3 regions of the Pseudoalteromonas sp. 1_2015MBL_MicDiv genome follow, and region 2 is predicted to be linked to each of the others. Evidence: predicted binding sites of a transcription regulator. Region 2 holds the regulator's gene; each other region holds the start of a gene.
What was found. The regulator LexA, encoded in region 2, represses DNA repair genes until DNA is damaged. The targets are predictions, from matches to a motif close to TACTGTATNNNNATACAGTA.
Positions count from the first base shown of each region.

Region 1 (3,211 bases), 1.3 Mb from region 2:
TACCCGTTGCAATGGCCCGCTTTAAAACCAAAGGAATGGCATTAATAATCCACTCACGAACTTTAAACAGGCTTAGAAGTAAAAATATACACCCAGACATAAAAACAGCACCTAATGCCGCCTGCCATGTGTAACCCATCCCTAATACAACACCATATGTAAAAAATGCATTTAACCCCATTCCAGGCGCTAATGCTAAAGGATAATTAGCCCACAATCCCATAATAAAACAACCAATAGCAGCTGCAATACAAGTTGCTACAAAAGCAGCTCCCTGATCCATTCCAGCCTCTGCTAACATGGCAGGGTTAACAAATACAATGTAAACCATTGTGATAAATGTAGTAATACCCGCAATGCATTCACGGCGGACTGATGAGCCATTCTCACTAATTTTAAATAAAGCTTCGAGCATAATAGACTTATGGTTGTAAAAAGTGGCAATATTTTAACATAAAAATCATCTTTTACAGGACATTTTACCTTGCGATATACTAAACTATTGACTTAGTTACATAACGAATGAGTGAGCATGATAAAAACAACACCGACAGGCCAAGATTTAGAGCAGCAGTTAGACAATATACTGTCCTTTGTCACGCAACCTAGCGACACTAACTCAACGCCAACTAACGAAAATAGTCAGCAAAATACACTGAACAAAGCACTGTATTATTTAAAAAACAATCAAAATGCACTTGCTGCGAAGTGGATGCGTTTAGCTGCGATGTCTGGAGAACTTCGAGCACAATTTTACTTAGGACTATTTTTTGTAAAAGGCCAAGGTGTTCCGCAAAGTGTATTTCATGCAGTTGCATGGCTAAGCTTATCAAGTAGTCAAGGTCACGAGCCAGCAACTACTGCATTAACTGACTTGCGTAAACACATTGAAACTAAACGCTTTAAAGATGCCCAATGCTACGCTGCAAGTTTATATGAACAAATTCACCAATTGCAGTTTTCTCACCTAATACCAAATAACGCTAACGAAGAGTAAATTACACATACGAAACTATGCTGTAATTTACACATGAAATCATTATTTAAAGCTGCCATATCAACCTTCAACAGGTGTATACAGTATTCAACACAATAATGCACAGTTGGAAACAACAACATAAAGGTAAATTTAAATCATTAAATATTAATAACTTAAAAAAATGACAATTTAAAAAAAGTCTAAATCTTAAATTATCGTACAAAAAAATAGCAAAAAACACTTGCACACAAACACTGTATAAACTACTGTATGTAAATACTGTATAAAAACCCAGTGAGTGAAGCGATATGTTACAACCAATTACCGTACGAACAGTTAAAAGCTACCAACAAGACAATAAAAGCGATTGTGTTAATTTAATTGAAATTGAAGATGAAATTTCGGCAACATTTGAGCTATTAAAAGTATTACATCAATACAATAGCTTAAATGCTTGGACATTATTAATCGCACCCGATCACGTCCCTAGTAAAGCGCTACTTGATTCGTGCTCTATCGATACGAGTAAATTACTCGTTATTAGACAAAAACACTTAGTGAATCTAGAGTACGTATTAAATTCGGCTTTACACAACGGTAATTTTGCAGCTGTAATTACTTGGACTGATATAGTTAATAACCAGCTATTAACTAGCTTATCTCTGGATATGAGTAAAACAAATACAAAGTTATATTGCTTCACGAAAAACAAACAAACCACAGAGATATTACTAGCTCAATAATCTTGTTAAACTAACATTTTAGCTTTACACCAAAATTATGACCTCACTGAATAAAACATTATGTCTTTGTGGCAGCCAACAAAATTATGTTGACTGCTGCGAACCTTTTCATTTGGCAATACAGCATCCTCAAACACCAGAGCTACTTATGCGCTCTCGTTATAGTGCTTATGCACTCAAAAATGCTAAGTATATTTATCAAACATATACACCAGATAAACAGCCCGAAAACCCCGTTAAAGAAATTAAAGAATTTGCAGATGGTTGCCGCTTTATAAAACTGACAATTATAGACTCAGGGCACGATGATAGTCAGGGTTTTGTAGAATTTAAAGCGCACTACTTTTATGATAATTTATACTGTGAATTGCACGAACAATCAAAATTCATTAAAGAAAAAAATCAGTGGAAATATTCTGACGGCGTTATATTACCTGTTGCAGATATAAAAATTGGCAGGAACGATGATTGCCCATGTGGCAGTACTAAAAAGTATAAAAAGTGCCATAGCCTATAAACCTCAACTTACCCAGGCATCAGGTATTTTGAAACACACTAATTAGTTAAATGATATGTACTCTAGTTTTGTACATATTATTTAACTTAATGTGGCGCATACACACGAAAAGTTATTTATTTCCAAAAAACTCAGCGTCTCTAAATAAAATTTTATACCAATCTGCTTATGTATGGGGTCTATTTAACGTTAAGAAAATTACGCTAGAACTAGGCAAAAGTTTTTGTATCTAGTTGTTCTAAATAAAAAATTTTAACGACGTTATAGTGCAATTTAATTCGTTAAATTGATCAAAGATTTATGCAGGTTGGTATTATAGGGTTATTAGATAATTTATATTGTTCAAATACTTATACCAACTCTTTTAATTAAGTGATCTATTTTTAGATAACAGAATCGTGTCGATAACAAGACAAAAAATCGTTATTTAATTGTCCTATATCAGAAATTTTTAACGCCGTTAGCGTCAGATTTAATCCCTCAAACTGATTAAGCATGATTGCGGATTGGTTGGTTAGTATTATTCAGATTGATATTAAAACCCACATAACAAAAATGGACCACTTGGGTCCATCTCTACTTTACGAGTACTTAAAATTTAAGAGTTACTCGTCGTCATCTAAATCAGCTTGTTGACGCTGTGCCGGCTTTGCTAAAATCTCTACGTAGAAAGACTTTAAATCTTGCTTTTCGATGTCGCTGATATGATTGCTAATCTCTGCAACGTGCACTACTTGAGCATCTTCAGCTGTATTACCAAACTTACAGTCAAATGCCCAGTAATCAGCATCTTCAGGTAGCGTTTTATTACGTTCTCTTTTCAAATATTTTTTCACTTCGTGCTTTGCAGCATCGACCATACGAGGGTATTTGATTTTCTCGTGATTCAGCGTGAATGTTTTCTTCATTACGTTCCTAATTACCTTGGTTTAATGATAACGGCATTTCATGTCATACCATTTGACATCATTA
Region 1 covers NZ_CP012737.1:1,436,905-1,440,115, reverse strand. The annotation lists gene AOR04_RS06635 (NCS2 family permease) at 1-415, opposite strand, end outside; gene AOR04_RS06630 (tetratricopeptide repeat protein) at 533-997, shown strand; gene AOR04_RS06625 (SulA-like leucine-rich domain-containing protein) at 1,288-1,722, shown strand; gene AOR04_RS06620 (YchJ family protein) at 1,760-2,239, shown strand; gene AOR04_RS06615 (DUF6172 family protein) at 2,845-3,147, opposite strand.
Region 1: the regulator LexA is predicted to act here: its motif matches at 1,244-1,263, upstream of AOR04_RS06625 (SulA-like leucine-rich domain-containing protein).

Region 2 (3,211 bases):
GCCTTTAATCATAATAGAGTAATTACCAGTGCGGGTGTCGCTACAGCTTTCATTATTTCCGTTTTTATACGGTCGGCAATCGTAGTTACTGCTCGTTGCAATTGCATTATATTTTACATGTAGGTCAACATCCCCAGTGCCATTAGAGGTCGAAAATGTGACTTGCTCAGCTTCACTTGGCACTGTAAAAGTAAACAATTGCTCACTGTTTCGATCACCACTAACAACGATAGATTGGTTATTTTGCAGTGTATTGTTATTTACCGGTGGGCTAGATGCAGATCTAAAATTTGCAATTGTGGGGTTTGTTAAATTTAAGACTCTAGCGTTATCGTGTTTTGATGGAGTTCCCATAACACTTCCGCTGTATGATTTGTTTGGATTTGACCAGTAATTGATTCTTGTGCAGTTATTTGTGCAGTTATAAGCCATTACTGAACGCCATTGTGATTGAGGTTGCTGATAACCATGGCCGAACGAATAAGGAGATGTTGATGGATCGTTTTCAGGGTTATGACGAGCACCTTGTAAATGACCAATTTCATGACCGAAAGAGTAATAGCCGGTTGCACAGTCATAATCAACCATCGCAAATGCGCTGTTAGCATTTGCACCAATTGCTTTGGCTTGGCCACAGTAGCCGTTAACGTCGTTTATTAATATGACTACATCAGCACCGTATTGATCTCGTAGTGTGTGCGCTTCATCCATATAACCATCGTTTTTGGTAGCTAAACGATTTAAATCCGTACCTGAATTTGTAGCTTCAGTATAATTAACTCGGCTTACATGGGCCAAACTAACAACTGCGTTGACACCTGAGTTTTGGTAACCCTGATTAGTCTCTACTATTGCAAGATCAATCAAGCTATTAATATCACTAGATTTTTGTTCTGCGGCTGGGGTGTATAAAACGAGTAAGCTAATATTGCTTTGCGCGTTAGTTGCCATAGCTGTTTGGAAGCTTTGTTCTGTTAAAATTTGTTCACTGATTGAAATAGTGTTGCTAGATTGCTGATAATCGGGTGCATGCTCAGCAGGTTGCTTGGCAGGATCTAATTCAATAAAATTATGATCAGAATGTTTATTCGGTTGCAATTTATAAACATGTTCATTTACCTTTATCGTACCAGAAATCCCCTTTGTAGATTTTATCAGTGTTACTTCGTCACCATCTAAGCTTTTACCTACCCAAATTAAGTTACCAGTTGCTGATGTACTTGCTGTACTTTTGATAAATTCAATGTCACTTCCCTGAACAGGTAAAAAGAATGCATTGGTTTTTGCGCTTAGTTCGAAAAGCGGTTGTCCAAATTGAGATTGAGCATTACCTTCTTTATTAATGTTTTGCGTAAAGTTAGAGTGTTGCACTTCGAAAAGTGGGACTTGGGCATACGCATAGCCGCTAAACAATAAGCCAATAAACAATGGTGAATATTTTTTCATTTGATAATCCTTTTAAGTGTTTGTACACATAAAGTGTACATGTTAATAAGTTGTTTTCAATTTATTAACATGTGGCTGTCATCAAATTAGCCCTTAATCGTAAATATAAAGATACAAATGTTTATTTTATGTAAGCAGTCGTTGTTTCTACATAAGTGTAAAAGTGATTTATTAACAGCAAGCAATCAATGTAATTTAAATTTGCGATTTTTATTTAACTGTATATACTCACAGTTAAATGTACTGTATGGAAAACCAGTTGTATGCGACCATTAACGAAGCGCCAAGCTCAAATTCTCGAATTAGTTAAAGTTTTTATTAAAGACACTGGTATGCCTCCTACACGTGCTGAAATTGCACAAACATTAGGCTTTAAAAGTGCCAATGCTGCTGAAGAGCATTTAAAAGCGCTTGCTAAAAAAGGTGCTATTAAGATGAAACCAGGTGCAAGCCGAGGTATTCAACTTGTTGAGGAAGAAGAGCCTGAACAGTTAGGTTTACCTCTTATCGGGCGAGTCGCAGCGGGAGAGCCTATTTTGGCGCAAGAGCACGTTGAGAGTCATTGTAAAATTGATCCATTAATGTTTAAACCAGCTGCTGATTTTTTATTGCGCGTTAACGGTATGAGCATGAAAGATATAGGTATTATGGATGGTGATTTGTTAGCTGTGCATAAAACTCAAGTTGCAGAAAATGGACAAGTTGTAGTTGCTCGTGTTGATGATGATGTTACCGTAAAGCGGTTTGAAAAAGCAGGCCGAAAAGTATTATTGCATGCTGAGAATGACGACTTTTCGCCAATTGAAGTTGATCTAGAAAATGAATCTTTTAATATAGAAGGTTTAGCCGTTGGAGTTATAAGAAACGCTGATTGGATGTAGTTTTTAATTTATTTTTATAAATGCGTGCTTTTTAGCACGCATTTTTGTTTTAACATTAGCACTAAAAATATGACGTAAACAGCCAACTAATTATTTTAGCTGTAAATTTTTTTGCACTTATATTTCCCCCTCCGAATACGTTAAACCCCTTTGTTTTGCTCATATTTTGAACTTCCTGTTGACTAGTTGATTACTGACTTTTTATTAATTACTCAATATCACCTGATTGTTTTTTATACTAAAACTTGCTTGTTGTTCGTTTTTTAGCTAATTATTAATGTGCTGAGCTAATAATAACTCACAGCTTTTTAGTTTTGAGAACACACAATATACACAAACTCGTTGTTGGCGCAGCAAAACCAATCAATATTAAATAAGATTGGCTAAAAAAATAAAAATAACGAATTGGCGTTTAAGCCGTATGCCTCTTCGCTTTGCATTCGCAATAGCATCAAAGGAGCCGTCACATGGGTAAACTGACCTCTACCTTGTGGCTTATATTATGTGTTTTTTCGCACTCAGTTTTGGCGAACAGCCAATACAATATGCGCAAAGGCGTAACCGATATAAGCAATAATGTATATCAGCTGCACATGACCATATTTATAATATGTTGTGTGATTGGGGTGATAGTGTTCGCAATTATGTTTTGGGCACTTATTCATCACCGTAAATCTAAAGGGGCTGTACCTGCCCAATTTCACGAAAGCACTAAAGTAGAAATACTTTGGACTGCAATTCCGTTTGTTATTTTAATTGCTATGGCAGTACCAGCCACTAAAACCCTTATTGCAATGGAAGATGCCAGCAAAGCTGATCTCACTATTAAAATTACGGGTTCGCAATGGAAATGGCATTATGAATATATGGGCGAAGATGTAGAG
Region 2 covers NZ_CP012737.1:154,311-157,521, forward strand. The annotation lists gene AOR04_RS00755 (M12 family metallo-peptidase) at 1-1,446, opposite strand, end outside; gene lexA (transcriptional repressor LexA) at 1,710-2,327, shown strand; gene coxB (cytochrome c oxidase subunit II) at 2,795-3,211, shown strand, end outside.

Region 3 (3,211 bases), 1.1 Mb from region 2:
GCCATACGTTCAGGTTCAGTACCGCATAAATCACGCGCAGCATATTGACCAGCAGCAATTGCATTAACGGCTTTAATTGTTTGCTCGCTAGCATCCACTAAACCAATACTTGTTATCGGTTCAATACCTTCACCATGAAACTCACGCGCTTCTAATGGCTGCCATAATGCTTGGCAAGCACCTAAATAAGCAACTTCCAGCGCATGTTGGTAACGGCTATCGCCATTTAAATTTGGTAAAAATAATGCAGGGTTGATACTACCCGATGCTTTCGCTTCGTTGATTGCAAGTTTAGCTGCATCAAAATAACGGCGCACATCGTCATAATCTCTGTTTAGCGGACCGGTTGGCGCAAGTACTACACGCTTATTTTCAATCACTAATAAAATAACTTGCTTACCAATGCGAGAATCTACTTTTGATTGTGCTAAAACAGCATCACGTAGCGAATTATTTGGTAATTGAGAAAAGTCATCACTAATAATGATTAATGCATCATGTGATGCGGATTCAAGGCTAGCACTTACTGGCTGAGCCAACACGGCTTTTGGATATGCCATAAATAAAGGTCCTGTTAAAAAACATAAGCCCCTATTATCGTCGATTTGAATATTGAAGACCAGCAAGCTGCGATAAGTGTTTAGTTTAATCCACTTTTTAGTGGCAACTTGCAATTACAGGCTTTACAGCTTAATCGAGAATACTAAGTTGGAAGTTTTGATCTGGTTGATTTTTAATACCCACCCCAATACCTAAAAGCCTGACCGGTTGCTGCACACCTCGCTGGAAAGCTTTAGTAAGTAGTTGTGTAAAAACCTCAGTATTTAATTGGTGATAAGCCTGATCCGCAGAGGTTACTATAAAATTCGCAAATTTAACCTTAACGCTCAGTTTATTAATCCGATTTTGTAATTGTTGTTTTTCCAAGCGCACCTTTAACTCATCTAACAACGTAGGCAACTGTTCGAGGCATTCTTGTAAGCTGGTTTTGTTATACTCATAGGTATGCTCAACACTTAGCGACTTTCTAATACGATTAGTAGATACCTTACCGACATACTCACCTGCACATTTTTGGTAAAGCGATACGCCAAAATTACCTACATGCTGTTGCATCCAATTTACGCCTTTTTCGCGTACATCTTTACCTGTATATAATCCTTTTAAATTGAGTTTTTCGAGCGTTACTTTACCGACACCCGGAATTTTACCCAGAGGTAACTGTGCTAAAAAATCATCCACCTCATCAGGTAATACAACAAACTGACCGTTAGGCTTGTTTTCATCACTCGCTATTTTGGCAATAAATTTAATAGGTGCAATACCAGCGGATGCAGTAAGCCCTGTAGCATTATAAATATCAGCTCTTATTTGCTGCGCAATAAGCGTAGCACTGCCTTTACAAACGCTACTATCAGTTACATCAAGATAAGCTTCGTCAAGAGAGAGTGGTTCAATTAAGTTGGTGTAACGATTAAATACTTCACGTATTTGATTTGAAGCTTCTTTATAAACAGCCATGCGCCCAGGTACAATAACTAAATCAGGGCATAATTGTTTTGCATGATAATTAGACATAGCTGAGCGCACGCCATACTCTCTGGCAATGTAGTTGGCTGTAGAAAGTACGCCTCTGCGACTATTGCCACCAATAGCAAGCGGCACATTGGCCAGCTTAGGATTATCGCGCATCTCAACTGCCGCATAGAAGCAGTCCATATCTATATGAATAAACTTTTTCATCACCATTACAATACTGTTTATTTATACAGCCATTATTGTTTAATCATTATTAATAAGCAAGCTCCTAAACTCTGATTAATCGATTTATTATAGTGGGTTCAAGTTTAATAAACTCGTCATACATAAAAACAGCGCACTAATTACCTTGAGGTCATATCGTCATATTGATAATCTAGTGCTTTAAAATAAAGAGTTAAAAGTGCATGCAAACGTTTAAAGATCAGCACCCTATTCATACTGACATTACTGTAGCGTGGGCCGATATGGATGCCCTTCAACACGTAAACAATGTGGTTTACCTGCGTTACTTTGAAATAGCCAGAATCGACTTTTTAAATAAAATAAACTTATTTGATACAATTAGCCCAAGCGGCATTGGCCCTGTTATAAGCGAAAATAATATTCGTTATAAGCGCCCTGTTACTTTTCCAGATACCCTTACTGTAGGCGTCACTATTTCTGACATTAAAACAGACCGATTTATGATGAATTATACAGTATTTAGTCACGCACAAAATGCCATAACCACAACCGGTAATTCGAAAGTGGTTATGTTTGATTTTGAAACAGGTCAAAAAGCCCCTATTTCAGAGCCTCTTTTATCGGCTTTAATTAGCTACGCTCAAGACGAGCAATAAGGAAATTTTATGCAATACAGTCCACTAGGAAGCAGTGGTGTTAATGTTTCAAGAGTATGTCTAGGTAGTATGACTTGGGGAATGCAAAATACCCAAAATGATGCTGATGAACAAATAGCCTACGCACTTGCTCAAGGCGTAAACTTTATTGATACAGCCGAAATGTACGCAGTTCCTCCATCACCCGATACCTATGGTAAAACTGAGCAAATTATTGGTAACTGGCTCTCTCGTAACCAACAAAAGCGCGATAAAATTGTACTTGCAACCAAAATTGCTGGTAACGGCTTAGCATGGGTTCGCGATGGCGGTAATATTACTCGCCAAACTGTTATAGAGGCGGTTGATGAATCACTAAAACGCTTACAAACTGACTACATAGATTTATACCAATTACATTGGCCAAACCGCTCTACCCCACACTTTGGTAGACAATGGCCAGGTATGCTTAAATTTACCGACGTAAACACACAAGAACATCAAGCTGGCATGCTGGATATTTTAGAAGGTTTAAACAATTGTGTTAAAGCAGGTAAAATCAAGCACTGTGGTTTATCTGACGACACACCTTGGGGAATAAGCCAATTTTTAAACCTGTCAAAAGAGCATAATTTGCCGCGCATAGTATCTATTCAAAACGAGTTTAGCTTAGCGCATACCAAAGATTGGCCGTATCTAATAGAGCAATGTGTTCACGAAGATATTGCCTACTTACCTTGGTCGCCTTTAGCGGCAGGTTTATTAACGGGTAAATACTTAAATGGTGCTCGGCCAGAAGGCTCTCGCTGGACCTTTATGCAACGTAACGGTATTTTTAGAGATACACCAAA
Region 3 covers NZ_CP012737.1:3,039,941-3,043,151, forward strand. The annotation lists gene AOR04_RS13540 (M17 family metallopeptidase) at 1-560, opposite strand, end outside; gene dinB (DNA polymerase IV) at 691-1,743, opposite strand; gene AOR04_RS13550 (acyl-CoA thioesterase) at 1,947-2,381, shown strand; gene AOR04_RS13555 (aldo/keto reductase) at 2,391-3,211, shown strand, end outside.
Region 3: the regulator LexA is predicted to act here: its motif matches at 1,755-1,774, upstream of dinB (DNA polymerase IV).